4 regions of the Novosphingobium sp. BL-A-41-Hi4A-0G genome follow, and region 1 is predicted to be linked to each of the others. Evidence: predicted binding sites of a transcription regulator. Region 1 holds the regulator's gene; each other region holds the start of a gene.
What was found. The regulator LexA, encoded in region 1, represses DNA repair genes until DNA is damaged. The targets are predictions, from matches to a motif close to GTTCCNCNCTTGTTCT.

Region 1 (4,211 bases):
CTTCCTCGTGGGGGAAGCGCTGATGCGGCAGATGGACGTGGAAGCTGCGACACGAGCGTTGCTCGTCGGCTGATTGCCATCCCCTGAGAGGGATTTGCGGTTTTCGCGCGGGACGGTGTAGACCTCGCCCAGGTGCAAAGACTGCCGAGGACCTTGATGAACGACCTGACGCATATCGATTCGGCCGGAACTGCACGGATGGTCGACGTTGGCGGCAAGGCTGAAACGCATCGCGTCGCAATCGCCCGCGGCTTCATTCGGATGTCCGATGCCACGCTCGAAGCGATCCGGACGGGCAATGCTCCGAAGGGAGACGTGCTCGGCCCCGCCCGCATCGCCGGAATCTTGGCAGCCAAGAGGACTGGCGATCTCATTCCGCTGTGCCATCCGCTGGCGCTCGATGCGGTGAACGTGGACTTCGCGCTGGTCGACGGCGGCATCGAATGCACGGCCACTGCCTCGCTCACAGGGCGCACCGGGGTGGAGATGGAGGCTCTGACGGCCGTCAGCCTTGCCCTGTTGACGATCTACGACATGGCCAAGGCTCTGGACAAGGGCATGGTCATCGAAACGATGCGGTTGATAGAGAAGCGTGGCGGCAAGTCCGGCACCTGGCGCGCAGGTGAATGAGCACCGGCGCATGAGAACACCGCCCCTCCCCCTCGCCGAGGCGCAAGCGCGCCTGCTGGCGCTGGCGCCGTCGCTGGGGGTGGAGCACCGGGCGGTCACCGAGTGCCTTGGCCACTATCTTGCGGCAGACCTTCACGCCCGACGCACCCAACCTGCCGCGCCAGTCTCGGCGATGGATGGCTATGCCTTGCTCAGCGCCGAACTTCCGGGACCGTGGCGCGTTATCGGGGAGAGCGCGGCGGGGCATCCGTTTGGCGGCGTGGTGGGCACAGGCGAAGCCGTGCGGATCAGCACTGGCGCTGTCGTGCCCGATGGCGCGGATATGGTGCTGTTGCAGGAAGATGCTGCGCGCGATGGCGATATCCTGAGACTCACCGGCGAGCCACCGGTTCCGCCCATCCGCCACGTTCGCCCGGCCGGCATGGACTTCGCTGAAGACGCCGTACTGATCGAGGCGGGCCTGCGCATTGGCCCTGCTCAGATCGCGCTCGCCATCGCGGGAGGCCATGCGCACCTGCCGGTCCGCCGCAGACTGCGCCTCACGGTGATCGACAGCGGTGACGAGCTCGTCGCGCCGGGGCACCTGCCCGCACTGCACCAATTGCCCGCCAGCAACGGCCCGATGCTCTGCGCAATGGTCGGCGGGCTTCCGGTCGACGTCCGCCATCGCGGCCCGGTCGCCGATGATCTCAATGCCTTGGCCCGCGCTTTCGATGCCGAGCGGGAGGCCGACGTGATCGTTACCAGCGGCGGGGCATCGGTCGGCGATCATGATCTGGTCCGTCCGGCGCTGGAGTCGGTGGGCGCGTCGATCGATTTCTGGCGCGTGGGTATCAAGCCGGGCAAGCCCCTGCTGGTGGCGACGCGGGGATCCCAGATCATACTCGGCCTGCCCGGAAATCCCGCTTCAGCCTTTGTCACCGCGTTCCTGTTCATGTTGCCGCTGCTGCGTGCAGGGTTGGGCGCGCGCGATGCGCTGCCGCGCGCGATCCCCTCGCGCCTCGCAACGCCGATGGCGGCAGGAGGAAGTCGGATGGAGTTCCTCCGCGCGCGCTGGGACGGCGCGACTGTCAGCCTCGACACGCTGCAGGATTCGGGTGCGCTTTCGCCGCTGTCGCGCGCCAACGCGCTGGTCATGCGCGAAGCAGGAGCGGCGGCGATAGCCGCAGGAACGGATGTTCCGGTTTACCTGCTCGAGAATGGCGGAATTGCTTGACGAGTCGTAATTGGTTGCTTATCCGTTCCGCATTCGTTCACCTGCGGAGAACCGCCAATGTTGACGCGCAAGCAGCATGAACTGCTCTCTTTCATTCAGGTCCGTCTGGAGGAATCCGGCATTTCCCCCTCGTTCGAGGAAATGAAGGAGGCGCTCGATCTCAAGTCAAAGTCCGGCGTTCACCGCCTGATTTCGGCGCTTGAGGAACGCGGCTTCATCCGACGTCTGCCCAATCGCGCCCGCGCGCTCGAAGTGCTGCGCCAGCCTGACAGTGCGGTGAGCAAGCCTGCCATGGCGCGCGAACCTGCTGCAGCAAGCGCTGTCGTGACACCGCTGCGCCCAGCGGCAAAGGTTGCACCTGCTCCGGCGAACGACGTGATCGAACTGCCGCTCCACGGCAAGATCGCCGCAGGTGTGCCGATCGAGGCCTTGGAAACCACCGCCACCCTCCCCGTTCCCGCTGCACTGCTCGGTGCAGGTGAGCATTACGCACTCGAGGTTTCAGGGGACTCGATGGTCGAGGCGGGGATTTTCGACGGCGACTATGCGCTTGTCCGCAAGACCGACATCGCGCGCGACGGCGAAATCGTCGTGGCGCTGGTGCGGGGCGAGGAAGCGACGCTGAAGTATCTGCATCGCGAGAAGGGCATGATCCGGCTCGATCCGGCCAACTCGGCCTATGATCCGCAGTTCTACCGGCCGGACGAAGTGGCCGTGCAGGGCAAGCTGGCCGGGTTGCTGCGGCGGTATCACTGACGACGCAGTCCGCCGCCGGTTCGCGGCGATCGAGCGTTCTCGAAATGAAAAGGGCCGTTCGCGGGGTAACTCGCGAGCGGCTTTTCTTACTCTGCCAATCCGCTATGCCTAATATCAATCAATTTGGTTGAGATTTTTCTGGCACGTACGGCTTCGCAGGTGTAGTTTCCGTTGTTACCGAATGCCCCGCACGGGGCGCCCCTTCCGGGACGGCCTGCCATCAGATGGGGCGTCGGCAACGGAAGAGGTGTTGCCAATGGCTTATGCAGTTGAAAATACGAGACGCCGGCAGACGCAGACCTTCATCGCGGTGGGCCTGCTCCACGGGGTGGCGATCTGGGCCATCGCTTCGGGCTTCGCGAGCGGCATGGTTCATATCATCAAGGACCGGCTGGTCGCGCAGCAGTGGAAGGACGACGAGGTAACGGTGACACCGATCGCGCCGCCACCTGACATCAAGCCAGCGATCAAGCCGGAGACCCGCCCGCTGGTCGCGCCCAAGCCGGATATCTCGCTAGGCCCGGTCGATCCCGGCATCGGCATCCGTCCGGTCGACATTACCCCGATCGCACCTGTCGATATCGGACCTCTGACGCCGCCTGACGTAAAGCCCTCGCCCTCGGCAAGCTTTGCGTTGCGTTCAGCGGCCCCGAAGGGCTCGCCCGGATCGTGGGTTTCGGATCGCGACTATCCCAGCGCCGCAATTCGCGAGGAGCGCGAGGGGCTCACGCGGTTCCGCCTGACCATCGGAGCCGATGGCAGGGTGACGGGTTGCGAGATCACCGGATCGAGCGGTTCGGCGGATCTCGATGCGGCAACTTGCGCCAAGGTCAGCGCTCGCGCCCGTTTCGTCCCGGCACTCGGTGGCGATGGCATGCCGACGAGCGGGAGCTACAGCGGCTCGGTGCGCTGGGTCCTGCCGTGACCTGATGAGCCGGGGCCTGTTGACTTCTCCACGACAGGCCCCGGTCCCTTACCTCGGTCAGGGCGGGGTTCGGGCCAACGGTACCAGCCTTGCAGGCCTTGCGTCTCAGCCACAGTGCGGATGTGGCCGCTGGACAGGTTGATCGACAGGCCGCCGGTCGTGGCGAGGTAGGTCCGGTCGGCCTTAAGCATCCTTGGTCGGCAGGAGAACGGCAGGCGGCGGTCGGCGACAACGATGTCGGCGCGCTCGCATGCAGCGGCGAGTGCAAGATCGTCGATATAGTTGCGGCTGCGTGTAATTAGGAGGGTGAAGCGCCTCCCGCCGCGCAGCAATCGGGCGACGCAAAAGTCGTCGTTGCATCTGGCCTCGCGCCACGCGTCCAGCGGGCGCAACTCGCCTTCCATTCCCGCCAGTTCGAGCAGGTTGTCGCGCATGTATTCGCCGCGCCCCATGCGCAGTACGATCAGGTCGTTCCCCGCGCCGGTGATCCCGACGTGGTGACCATCGCCGGTGACAAGAATGTCGGGCGTCGGCGTGAGGGCCATGGCAACGAGCGCAAGTCCTGTTGGGGCGAGGCCCCAAAGCCGGACCCGCCCCGTCCAAAGCGCCAGCCAGAGCATCCCGGACAGGAAGAGGATGAAACTCCACGGTGCAACTGGCGGCAGCATCGTGACGGCGCCGGGC
Region 2 (4,211 bases), 1.8 Mb from region 1:
GTTCCACACATTGGTGGAATCCTTGCTCTTTCCGGCCAGCAGCTTCTGCAGATAGGGGTTCTTGACCACGAACGAGCCCGAGAGGGTCTTGTGCGTGTAGATGTTGGCCGGAATCGGCTCGATGCAGGCAGACGTGCCGCCGCAGATGATCGAGATCGATGCGGTAGGGGCAATCGCCATCTTGCAGCTGAAGCGCTGCATCACGCCCATGTCGGCCGCATCGGGGCACGGTCCGCGCTCCTGCGCCAGCACCAGCGAAGCCTCGTCGGCCTTGGCGGCGATGTGCTTGAACATCTTGAGGTTCCACGCCTTGGCCATCGCGCTTTCAAAGGCGATGCCCTTGAGCTGGAGGAAGGAGTGGAAGCCCATCACGCCCATGCCGACCGAACGCTCGCGCATGGCCGAATACTTGGCGCGGGCCATCTCGTCGGGCGCGCGGTCGATGTAGTCCTGCAGCACGTTGTCGAGGAAGCGCAGCACGTCCTCGATGAAGCGCTTGTCCGCGTTCCACTCGTCCCAGGTTTCGAGATTGAGCGAGGACAGGCAGCACACCGCAGTGCGATCGTTGCCGAGGTGGTCGCGGCCCGTCGGCAGGGTGATTTCAGAGCAGAGGTTCGAGGTCGAGACCTTGAGGCCCAGATCGCGGTGATGCTTGGGCATCATGCGGTTCACCGTGTCGTTGAACACGATGTAGGGCTCACCCGTGGCGAGGCGGGTTTCGACCAGCTTCTGGAACAGCGAGCGCGCATCGACCGTGGCGCGGACGGAGCCGTCCTTGGGGCTGCGCAGGTGGAATTCCGAACCATCGCGCACGGCTTCCATGAACTCGTCGGTCAGCAGCACGCCGTGGTGGAGGTTGAGCGCCTTGCGGTTGAAGTCGCCCGAAGGCTTGCGGATTTCGAGGAACTCCTCGATTTCCGGGTGGCTGACGTCAAGATAGCAGGCAGCCGAACCACGGCGCAGCGAGCCCTGGCTGATCGCCAGCGTGAGCGAATCCATCACGCGCACGAAAGGAATGATGCCGCTGGTCTTGCCGTTGAGGCCGACGCTCTCGCCGATGCCACGGACCTTGCCCCAATAGGTGCCGATGCCGCCGCCGCGCGAGGCGAGCCAGACGTTCTCGTTCCAGGTGGCGACGATGCCTTCGAGGCTGTCATCCACCGAGTTCAGGTAGCACGAGATCGGCAGACCACGCCCGGTGCCGCCGTTCGACAGGACCGGCGTTGCCGGCATGAACCACAGCTTCGAGATGTAGTCGTAAAGACGCTGGGCGTGGTCCTGATCATCGGCATAGGCATCGGCCACGCGGGCGAACAGGTCCTGATACTTCTCGCCCGGCAGGAGATAGCGGTCGTCCAGCGTGTCCTTGCCGAAATCGGTGAGGAGCGCATCGCGGGAATCGTCGGTGACGATGGTGAAACGGCGCGGATTGACCTTCTTGGAATCGCTGACCGGCGCAGCCGCGACGGCCGCTGCCGCAACGCTTGCCGCCATGCCTGCCACGAGAGCCTCGCTGCCCGCGTCCTTGCTGTTCATGTCCACTGCCTTCGCCTCACCGGCAGATGCCGGGGCGCCTGCAAGCGCCAGTTCGTCCTGCGCAACCACGGAGCCGTCTCCAGTCCTGAAATCCACGTCGCAACCCCCGTTCGCAGGCCCGACAACCATGAGGGCCGGGCCTAAATCCACACTCGAATCGGGCGATATCCCGATCCTACAGGAGACGGAACGAAAGTGGAACGACAATGTCCCGCAACGCTCTGCCCCGAAAACGCCTGATCACGGCCTTGATGCCCTGAGCGCAGGCAAAGCGTTGCCAATGCGCGCAAAACACGCCCAAACGCTCTAAACTAGGTTTAGAGGTCCCCCTGAAGCCCGACCACAACCTATAGTGCCTCAACCGGAATCAGACACAAGAGGGTAAACGTCCGGACTAGGACTCGATTCGTCGCACGCCCGATTCGCTTCGTCGCTCGAAATGCCATGCTGCAGTGCAGCGACGCGTGGGAAGAGCGGCACTTCAAGTGGCAAATGACGTTCGTCGAAATATTTTTCACGCAGCTCAGCAAATTGTGGACAAGAACCGGTCAACCGCCACCATATGTGGTGTCCACAGGAATGGAGTGCGCGTGTGCTGAATCTTGTCTCGATCGTGTTCACCGGTCTGGTCGTCGGCGTGCTGGCGCGGTTCTTCTATCCTGGTGCCGTGGACATCGGCCTGCTCAAGACAATCCTGCTCGGAGTGGGCGGTGCGCTGGTTGCGGGCGTGTTCGCCAGCTGGAAATCGGGCGGTACGTTCGGCGAGGGCGTCAATCGGGCCGGGTGCCTTGCATCGGTGGTGGGGGCGATGCTGCTGATCTTCCTCGGGCGGAATCTTTAAGCACGACGCGCGACCCGCCGGTAGCTGAGTGCTTCGGCTACGTGAATGCGGCCCACCGTCTCCACGCCTGCCAGATCGGCGATGGTGCGGGCGACGCGCAACATGCGGGTATAGCCGCGCGCGGAAAGGCGCATCGCTTCGGCGGCTTGGGCCAGCAGCTTGCGACCCGGCTCGTCCGGCGTGGCGTGAGCGTCGAGCAGATCCCCATTCAGTTCGGCGTTGCTGCGCATGCCTGTACCTTCGAGGCGGGCTGTCTGCACCGCTCTTGCCCGCTCCACGCGCGCGGCCACCTGATCCGAACCTTCAGCGGGCGGCGGCAGGGCAAGATCTGCGGCTGACACGGGGTCGACTTCGACGTGGAGGTCTATGCGATCGAGCAGGGGACCTGAGACCTTTGACTGGTAATCCGCAGCACAGCGCGGGGCCCGGCTGCAGCCGAGCGCGGGATCGCCAAGATGTCCGCAGCGGCAAGGGTTCATCGCGGCAATCAGCTGGACCCGCGCCGGGAAGGTGACATGGGCATTGGCGCGGGCCACGGTGACCTCGCCGGTTTCGAGAGGCTGGCGCAGGGAATCAAGCACCACGCGCTGGAATTCGGGCAGTTCATCGAGGAACAGCACGCCGAGATGGGCAAGGCTGACCTCCCCGGGACGGACCTTCAGCCCGCCACCCGTCAGCGCCGCCATCGAGGCGGAGTGATGGGGCGCGCGGAAAGGACGGGCCCGGCTGATCCGCCCGTCCTCAAGCGTGCCCGCGACCGAGGCGACCATCGAGACTTCGAGCGCCTCTGCCGGAGTCAGTTCGGGCAGGATGCCGGGAAGGCACGAGGCCAGCAGCGACTTTCCGGCACCTGGAGGACCTGACATCAGCAGGTTGTGCGAGCCAGCCGCAGCAATCTCCAGCGCGCGCTTGGCGGTTTCCTGCCCCTTCACCTGTTTGAGATCGGCCATGCGGCGGGGCGGGTCTGCCACGCCCTGTGTGGGCTGCGGCAGGCGGCTGGTGCCCTTGAGGTGGTTGAGCAGGCCGATCAGGTCAGGCGCGGCGATCACGTCGATACCGCTCGCCCAGCGCGCCTCGGGCCCTTGCGCAGCCGGGCAGATCAGGCCCTTGTCCTCGCCACTGGCGTGCAATGCCGCCAGCAACACGCCGGGCGACGGCAGCACCCGGCCGTCGAGTGCCAGTTCGCCCACCGCCACGTAATCGGCGATCTGTTCGAGATCGACCACGCCCATGGCTGCCAGCAGCGCGAGCGCAATCGGCAGGTCATAGTGCGAGCCTTCCTTGGGCAGGTCCGCCGGGGAGAGGTTCACGGTGATCCGCTTGGGCGGCAGGGCAAGGCCGAGCGCGGAGAGCGCAGAGGACACCCGTTCGCGGCTTTCGCCCACGGCCTTGTCCGGCAGGCCGACGACGCGAAACGCGGGGAGGCCGGGGGCGACCTGGCACTGCACTTCCACCGCGCGCGCCTCGAGCCCGAGATAGGCAACCGTCGATACCAGCGCGACCATGCATCCTCCTGCCCGATAAGGGACAATACGGATCGTAGCGCCTTCGGGCGGGTCTTGGGGCCGGGATGCTGCCATTTCCGAGGCATCCCGGGCGGAACCGCTCTACAGAAAACACGGTGAACCGAATTTAACCCCGTTCCTTGGCAATTCGGCAATCCGGTCGGGCGGAAAGCTTAAGACTATGCTGCGCCGCCTCGCCTTGCCTGCACTCTGCGCGCTGCTCGTGTGCCAGCCTGTGCTGGCGCGCGAGGTCTCCACGCGGTCATGGGTCGAGAACGGCGTCACCTGGACCGAGACGACGGTCGTTGAAGTCGAGGAGCCGGGATCGG
Region 3 (4,211 bases), on a different replicon from region 1:
TCAACCCTGGCACCGCCAGTCGGTGATCTTGCGTCGCCAGGGCGTGGACATCGATCGCGATGTAATGGGGCGTTGGTCCCGCAAGCTGGCTTGGTTGATGGCCCCGCTCGGCGAACGCTTGCTCGCCTACGTCCTCCAAGCTCCCAAGATCCATGGTGACGAGACGCCGGTCACATTGCTCATGGGTGAGGACGGCAGCCACACTGCCTACTTCTGGGTCTATCTGCGCGATGGTCGTTCGAGCGGCGACATGAGCCCGCCCGCTGTGGTGTTCCGCTTCACCACCGGCCGCGGCGGCGAGCATCCCGCAGCCCATCTCGCCGGATATCAGGGATACCTCCAGGCGGATGGCTATGCCGGCTACAACGCGCTGTATCGTGACCCCAAGACGAAGGCCCCGCGCGGCGTGACCGAGGTGGGTTGCTGGGCACATGCGCGGCGCAAGTTTACTGACATCCTGGAAAAGAACCCGTCGCCAGTCGCGGCTGAAGCCGTTGTGAGGATTGGTGAGCTGTTCGCGATCGAGCGCGACATCAAGGGCGCACCACCCGATGCACGACGACAGGTCCGCCAGCAGCAGGCCTCCCCTAAACTGGCTGCCTTACGGCCCTGGCTCGAAGCACAGATGCGCGGGCTGTCCTCAGACAGCGCACTGGCGAAGGCCTGCCGTTATCCGCTCAACCGGTGGGCGGCGATGATCCGCTATTGCGACGATGGCCTGCTCGAGATCAGCAACAACCTGGTCGAAAATGCCCTGCGCGGCGTTGCTCTTGGTCGGCGCAACTGGATGTTCGTCGGTTCGACCAAGGGCGGAGATGCTTCGGCCCTGTTTTACTCGCTTGTCGAGACATGCCGCCTGAACGGCGTGGAACCCGAGGCTTGGTTTACCGACGTCATCGCGCGTATCGGCAACCACCCGATCAACCGGATCGACGAATTGCTGCCATGGAACTGGCATGCGGCGAGAGAGGTCCAGAACCTGGAGTATGCTGCTTGAGCAACGCCTTCATCGTGCGGATGACAATCACCCTAGACGACGTGACGCCGGCCGTCAGCCGCGTAATCGAAGTGCCGCTGGGTATCCGGCTCGATCGTCTGCACAGCGTCTTCCAGGCGGCATTGGCGTGGACGGACAGTCATCTGTGGGAACTGACGTTCGGTCGCACGGGCTTCGGCATCCCAGATCCCGAATATGGCTTTGGCGGTCCGCTCGATGCCCGCAAGGCGACCCTGGGTCAGGCTCTAGAGGGAATGCGGGGCAAGTCCTTCCGATACCTATACGACTTCGGTGATGCCTGGGAGCACAGCGTCAAAATCCAGGGCATCGCTCCGGCCGAGCCCCAAGGCAGCTATCCTCGCCTGCTCGCAGCCACCGGCATGCGACCGCCAGAGGACTCAGGCGGACCTTGGGGCTATGCCGAGAAGCTGGAAGCCCTGGCCGATCCGACACATGAATACCATGAAGAGGCGTTGGAAGCCCTGGGGGACGACCATGATACCGATGCTCAGCCCGACATCGACATGATCCATAACCGCTTAGCAGCGCTGGCAAAGAAATGGGCGCCGCGCCCGCGGAAGGCCAAATAGACTTACGTCAACGCCGCCTTCCGTCGGCGCTTACTTCTGATGCAACCAAGTTGCATACCAGTTCGTCGATCGAGCGCTCTTTTTCGATCGGCAGGCAGCCCTCGATTACAGCGAGGATACGGTGATGGAGCCGAACGTACGCATCAGGCCGTGCTACGATGAAAATCATCTCTGGCACGATCGCTCTGGCTTCGCTTACCGAAGCACCAGAGGGGACCCCCGCCCGCTTCGCTTCGCGGCTGATTGCAATGCAACCAGTGTGCCGGACATCTAGCGGTACTACACCAACCGGCTTCCCACGCAGGACTGGATTAAAATGTTGCTCGGCCGATGCGAAGAAGCTGTCGAAATCGAGGTAAAGCTTTGTCACAGCCGTAAGGGCCTTTTGCGAGGGAATCAGACGCAACCATTCTGGAACATTTAGCGAACATCGGCAATCGAGATCAGCAGAGCAAAAGGGGCTAGGCAACAATCTGGTCAGTGCCTGCCATCAAATTCTTAGACGGCAATCCACTGACCAGCGGGTTTTGATGCGATTGAAATGACCTCGGAATGACCGAATATAGGGCTGCATTTGCCACCTTGTAGGCGGCGATTGCAGGGGCAGCAGGCGACCACTTCCGGTCGTACAGGAGTCCGATGGCCAACGATAGGTTCAGTGAAAACCCGCCATTCAAATCGAGTGCGCGCGGTTGGTGCGCTCTGGCCGTGCCAATGGCAATGGTGGCGCGGGATGCAGTAATCGTTGATTCAATCCCTGCTCCAAGCGTTATTGGCTTTTCCGATCACTTCAGTTAGGTGAGGTATCGACGGGCAGACTAGTCCGCCTTTCATTGATCGCGCCGGTGCCCCCGAAAGGGGCTTAATCGGGAATGCGGTGCGGAAGCTTGCTTCCAAATCCGCGGCTGTCTCTGCAACTGTAAGCGGATAGCGCGATGTACATCGCTCCTCTTGGAAGGGGCAGCCACTGGGCCGGACGCTAAATCATGCGAGGTCTGGGAAGGCGTGCATCAAGCTGTGACCCGTGAGCCAGGAGACCTGCCGGCGTCTGGTCGCTCTTGCCTTGGTCCAGAGGATGGCTGCGGCACGGTGAACTCCGTCTGAGCGACGAACGAGCGGCTGGGGCCGCATCGGAGACGTGCGTCGGCCGCCCATGGCGTCCGGCCGCCGCGCGTGTCGCCCGTTCGCGCGGGTTTGCCCCGGCCACGTCGCAAGACGCCGGGGGACTATTTAGTGATCAAGACCATTACTACCAGCAGCGCCCTTGCGCTGATCTGTATCGGAAAACCGGCATTTGCCGAAACCTCTGAAAAGGCATCGCAAACAAGCGCGGATGCAGTCGTGGCGGGTAACGACATTGTGGTTTTCGGTCGCGGTGAGGCCATGATCGGCACTGCCAAATCAGCGAGCGAAGGAAGCGTCGGAGGGGCCGATCTCCTCGTGCGGCCTCTTCTCCGCGTGGCCGAACTGCTGGAAGCGGTGCCCGGGCTGGTTGCAGCCCAGCATTCTGGGAGCGGCAAAGCCAACCAGTATTTCCTGCGCGGTTTCAACCTCGACCATGGGTCTGACTTCAGTACCTATATCGATGATGTGCAGATGAACTTTCGTACCCACGGACATGGTCATGGCTATCTCGACCTCAACGGCCTCATTCCGGAGATCGTGGGCCGGGAGGATTTTCGTAAAGGGCCCTACCGCGCCGATGGCGGTGATTTCGCTCTGGCGGGAGCAGCCTATATGACGACCATCAAGGGTTATGACCGGCCATGGGCATCGGCCGAGACTGGTTCATATGGTTGGCGCCGCGTCGCTGCGGGTGGAACATTGCACGACCTGGGCGGCGGAGACCTCACGCTTGTCGCCCAGGCCAAGGCCTATGACGGACCGTGGCAGGAACCTGAACGTCTGCGCCATTACTCGGGGTTCGCGAAATATAGCATGCCGACCGGTGCGGGCACATTGGAGGCATCTCTCCATGCCTACCGGGCGACATGGCACCCAACCGAGCAAATCCCCGAGCGCATTATCGGCACGGCGTTGTGTGCGGATGTGTTCTGCTCTCCAGATCCTTCCGCGCGGGGTGAGACGACGCGCCTGGTGGCTAACATCGCGGTCAAGCAACCGACATGGCGCGCCAATGTCTATGCCCAGTTTTACGACTGGTCGATGTTCTCGAACCCCACTTACACCGATCCGGATGGCACAAGCGCGCAGATCAAGCAGTTCGACCGGCGTTGGGTCCTCGGGCTGTCCGCACAAAAACATTGGGAAATCGCTGACAGTCTGGCTGTGAGCCTTGGCACCGAAAACAGATACGACGCCGTCGGGAATGTTGGTGTCGATCGAACGGCTGCCCGCGCATTTCTTGAATCTCTCGGGCACTTTCGGGTCGGGGAATTGTCTTCCGCGCTCTACGGCGAAGTCGCTTGGAAACCCTTGGCGGGACTGCGTGTGACAGGTGGTCTTCGCGGGGACTATTATCACTATTCCGTGCGTGCACGAGATTCTGTTGCGGCGTCGCTGGGCGAAGGCAGTGGCTCAGCGTCGATTCTCTCTCCCAAGGCGTCAATCGCCTATCAGGTTACGCCGCATCTTGAACTCTACGCCAACTGGGGCCGTGGATT
Region 4 (4,211 bases), 860 kb from region 1:
TCGCACTCCTCGCAGGTGACGTAGACGTCGGGGAGGAAGTGCATCTCGATCTTGATCAGGCCATCGCCCTGGCACTTTTCGCAGCGGCCGCCCTTGACGTTGAAGCTGAAGCGGCCGGCCTTGTAGCCGCGCGCGGCGCTTTCGGGGAGGCCGGCGAACCAGTCACGGATCAGGGTGAAGGCGCCGGTGTAGGTGGCGGGGTTGGAGCGCGGGGTGCGGCCGATGGGGGACTGGTCGATCTCGATCACCTTGTCGCAGTGTTCGAGGCCGGTGACGCGATCGTGCGCTCCCGCGATCACGCGCGCGCCGTTCAGCGTGCGGGCGGCGACGGCGTGGAGCGTGTCGATGGTGAAGCTCGACTTGCCCGAGCCGGAGACGCCGGTGACGCAGGTGAAGGTGCCGAGGGGGACTTTGGCGCTGACGTTCTGCAGGTTGTTGGCGCGCGCGCCCTCCACGCCGATGAACAGGCCGTTGCCCTTGCGGCGGTGCTTGGGGACTTCGATGCGGCGGGCGCCGGTGAGGTACTGGCCGGTGAGGCTGTTCGGGTTGTCGAGAATGTCCTGCAAACGCCCTTGCGCCACGATCTCGCCGCCGTGGACGCCTGCGCCGGGGCCGAGATCGACGACGTGATCGGCGGTGCGGATGGCGTCCTCGTCATGCTCGACCACGATCACGGTGTTGCCGAGATCGCGCAGGCGCTTGAGGGTTTCGAGCAAGCGGTCGTTGTCGCGCTGGTGGAGGCCGATGCTGGGTTCGTCGAGCACGTAGAGCACGCCCGAGAGGCCGGAGCCGATCTGGGAGGCGAGGCGGATGCGCTGGCTCTCGCCGCCCGAGAGGGTGCCGGAGGTGCGATCGAGGTTGAGGTAATCGAGGCCGACGTTGTTGAGGAAGCCGAGGCGCTCGTTGATTTCCTTGAGGATGGCCTTGGCGATCTGGCTCTGCTGGCTGGTGAGCTTTTCATCGAGCGCGCCGTACCATTCGACCGCGGCAGCGACGGAGAGGCGGGTGATGGAGGAGATATCGGCGCCTGCGACCTTGACGCTGAGCGCCTCGGGCTTGAGGCGCTTGCCTTCGCAGGTCTCGCACGGCTGGGCCGTCTGGAACTTGGACAGCTCCTCGCGCATCCAGGCAGATTCGGTCTGCAGCATGCGGCGGTTGAGGTTGCCGATCACGCCTTCGAAGGCCTTGTTGACGGTGTAGGACTTCTTGCCGTCAATGAAGGTGAGCGGCACGGCCTTGCCGGCGGTGCCGTAGAGAATGACGATCTTGACCTCGGGGGAGAGCTTGTCCCACGGCGTATCGAGGCTGAAGCCGAAATGCGCGGCGAGGCTGGCGAGGACCTGCATGTAATAGGGCGACGGCGGGTTGCTCTTGGCCCAGGGGACGACGGCGCCCTGCTTCAAGGACAGGTTCTCGTTAGGCACGACGAGCTGCGGATCGAACAGCAGCTTTTCGCCGAGGCCGTCGCAGGCGGGGCACGCGCCTTGCGGGGCGTTGAACGAAAACAGGCGCGGTTCGATGGACTCGATGGTGAAGCCGCTGACGGGGCAGGCGAACTTTTCGGAGAAGACGATGCGGTTGGGCGGGAGGCCGGTGCGCTTCATGCCGCCCTTGCCTTTCGCCTCTTCCTCACGGCCGGGAACGGGGCCATCGGCGAGATCGATGTAGGCGAGGCCGTCGGCCAGCTTGAGGGCCTGTTCGAAGCTGTCGGCGAGGCGGGTCTGGATGCCGTCGCGGACGGCGATGCGGTCGACCACCACCTCGATGTCGTGCTTGAGCTTCTTGTCGAGCGCGGGGGCGTCTTCGATGGGCATCATTTCGCCGTTGATGCGGACGCGGGTGTAGCCGGCCTTCTGCCATTCGGCGAGTTCGCGGCGGTATTCGCCCTTGCGGCCGCGCACGACGGGGGCGAGGAGATAGGCGCGGGTGCCTTCGGGCAGGGCCATGACGCGGTCGACCATCTGCGACACGGTCTGCGCCGAGATCGGCTCGCCGGTGGCGGGGCTGTAGGGGATGCCGACGCGCGCCCAGAGCAGGCGCATGTAGTCATAGACTTCGGTGACCGTCGCCACTGTGGAGCGCGGGTTGCGGCTTGTGGTCTTCTGCTCGATCGAGATGGCGGGCGAGAGGCCGTCGATATGCTCGACATCGGGCTTCTGCATCATCTCGAGGAACTGGCGCGCGTAGGCCGACAGCGATTCCACGTAGCGGCGCTGGCCTTCGGCATAGATCGTATCGAACGCGAGGCTGGATTTGCCGGAGCCCGACAGGCCGGTGATGACGATCAGGCTGTCGCGCGGGAGATCGATGTCGATCCCCTTGAGATTGTGTTCACGAGCGCCGCGGACGGAAATGGTAGTGAGAGACATGCGCGGCGGTGTTCCATATTTGTTCGATTGAGGCAAGGCCCCCTGCCCTGCGTCTCCGCATGTGGGGAGCGCGGGGGTGCGGTGCAATACGGGCTTTGGGGGAAACGACCCGGTGCGCAAAGGCTCCGGTGTGGTGCGGGTGATCACTTGGCAAGGAGGGAAATGTAAGGAATATAGGAACAAACACGTAGGCTGGCCTCTTGAAAATCGACGAGTTCATCGAACGCTGGCGCAACAATGAAGGCGGGGCGGAGCGTGCCAATTTCCCGCTGTTCCTGAGCGAACTGGCTCAATTGCTTGACCTGCCGCGCCCCAATCCTGCCGACGCGACCCATGCCAACAACGATTACGTCTTCGAACGCGCAGTAACCTTCAAGGACGAGGCCGGACGTGCCGGGCATGGGCGGATCGACCTCTACAAGCGCGGATGCTTCGTGCTGGAGGCCAAGCAGAGCCGGGAACGGGGCGGCGCGAAGGAAGTGACGTTGGCCGCAGAGCAGGCCGCACTGCCGGGGCTGGACGCCAATGGCCCGCGCGGGCGGCGCAGCGCGAACCGGGCGTGGGACGTGCTGATGCGCAACGCGCGCGAGCAGGCGGAACAATATGCCCGCGCCCTGCCGGTGGAGCATGGCTGGCCGCCGTTCATCCTGGTGTGCGACGTGGGCCACGCGATCGAGGTGTTTGCCGACTTTTCGGGGCAGGGAAAGAACTACCGCCAGTTTCCCGACCGTGGCGGCTTCCGCATCTATCTGGACGACTTGCGCGAGCCGGAGATTCAGGAGCGGCTGCGCGCGATCTGGACCGACCCGCACAGCCTTGACCCGGCCAAGCGCGCCGCAAAGGTGACGCGCGACATTGCCGGGCGGCTGGCGAGCGTGAGCAAGCTGCTGGAAGACCGCGGATACAAGCCCGAACCGGTAGCGCATTTCCTGATGCGGTGCCTGTTCACGATGTTTGCCGAAGACACCGGCCTTTTGGAGCGCGGCAGCTTTACCGAAGTTCTGGCCGATGCGCGGGGCAACCCGGAAAGCTTTGCGCCGATGCTGGAAGACCTGTGGCGTTCGATGGACGCAGGCGGTTTCAGCCCGGTCCTGCGCAAGACGGTGCGCAAATTCAACGGCGGGCTGTTCCATGAACGGAGCGCGATCCCGCTGCAGAAGGAAGAGATCGGCGAGCTTTACGAAGCGGCGAGGCACGACTGGACCGAAGTGGAACCCGCGATCTTCGGCACGCTGCTGGAACAGGCGCTGGACAAGGACGAGCGCAAGCGGCTGGGCGCGCATTACACCCCGCGCGCCTATGTGGAGCGGCTGGTGAACGCCACGGTGATCGACCCGCTGCAGGCCGAATGGGAAGGCGCGGTGCTGGGCACGGTGGAGCGCGAGCGCGAGACCGACCCTGCCGCCGCGATCAAGGCGGTGCACGATTTCCATGAGAAGCTGGCGCACACCCGCGTGCTGGACCCGGCCTGCGGCACCGGCAATTTCCTGTACGTGGCGCTGGAACTGATGAAGCGGCTGGAAGGCGACGTGCTGGAAGTGCTGGCCGATTTGGGCGGGCAGGAAGCGCTGGCGCTGGAAACCAGCACGGTGCATCCGCGCAACTTCCTGGGGATGGAACTGAACCCGCGTGCCGCCGCGATTGCCGAACTGGTGCTGTGGCTGGGATACCTGCAATGGCAGATGCGCAACGGCACCAGCATCAGCGACCCGGTGCTGGAAAAGCTGGCGAACATCACCGCGATGGATGCGGTGGTGAAGCACGATGGCGAATTCCCGCGCGCCGATGGCACCGGCACCGAACTGCGCAACCCGCGCCGCCCGGAATGGCCGGAGGCGGATT

Region 2: the regulator LexA is predicted to act here: its motif matches at 1,723-1,738, upstream of ACZ1JX_RS14345 (ribonucleoside-diphosphate reductase subunit alpha).
Region 3: the regulator LexA is predicted to act here: its motif matches at 2,001-2,016, upstream of ACZ1JX_RS20320 (Y-family DNA polymerase).
Region 4: the regulator LexA is predicted to act here: its motif matches at 2,380-2,395, upstream of uvrA (excinuclease ABC subunit UvrA).

The regions. Positions count from the first base shown of each region.
Region 1 covers NZ_CM145501.1:1,119,520-1,123,730, reverse strand. The annotation lists gene trpC (indole-3-glycerol phosphate synthase TrpC) at 1-73, shown strand, start outside; gene moaC (cyclic pyranopterin monophosphate synthase MoaC) at 157-630, shown strand; gene ACZ1JX_RS05460 (molybdopterin molybdotransferase MoeA) at 641-1,846, shown strand; gene lexA (transcriptional repressor LexA) at 1,904-2,602, shown strand; gene ACZ1JX_RS05450 (energy transducer TonB) at 2,859-3,527, shown strand; gene ACZ1JX_RS05445 (ComEC/Rec2 family competence protein) at 3,494-4,211, opposite strand, start outside.
Region 2 covers NZ_CM145501.1:2,963,100-2,967,310, forward strand. The annotation lists gene ACZ1JX_RS14345 (ribonucleoside-diphosphate reductase subunit alpha) at 1-1,665, opposite strand, end outside; gene ACZ1JX_RS14350 (GlsB/YeaQ/YmgE family stress response membrane protein) at 2,129-2,377, shown strand; gene ACZ1JX_RS14355 (YifB family Mg chelatase-like AAA ATPase) at 2,374-3,882, opposite strand; gene ACZ1JX_RS14360 (hypothetical protein) at 4,064-4,211, shown strand, end outside.
Region 3 covers NZ_JBVFVU010000003.1:103,961-108,171, reverse strand. The annotation lists gene tnpC (IS66 family transposase) at 1-997, shown strand, start outside; gene ACZ1JX_RS20325 (plasmid pRiA4b ORF-3 family protein) at 994-1,587, shown strand; gene ACZ1JX_RS20320 (Y-family DNA polymerase) at 1,595-1,993, opposite strand; cobalamin riboswitch at 2,414-2,647, shown strand; gene ACZ1JX_RS20315 (TonB-dependent receptor) at 2,821-4,211, shown strand, end outside.
Region 4 covers NZ_CM145501.1:1,981,631-1,985,841, forward strand. The annotation lists gene uvrA (excinuclease ABC subunit UvrA) at 1-2,369, opposite strand, end outside; gene ACZ1JX_RS09560 (DNA methyltransferase) at 2,570-4,211, shown strand, end outside.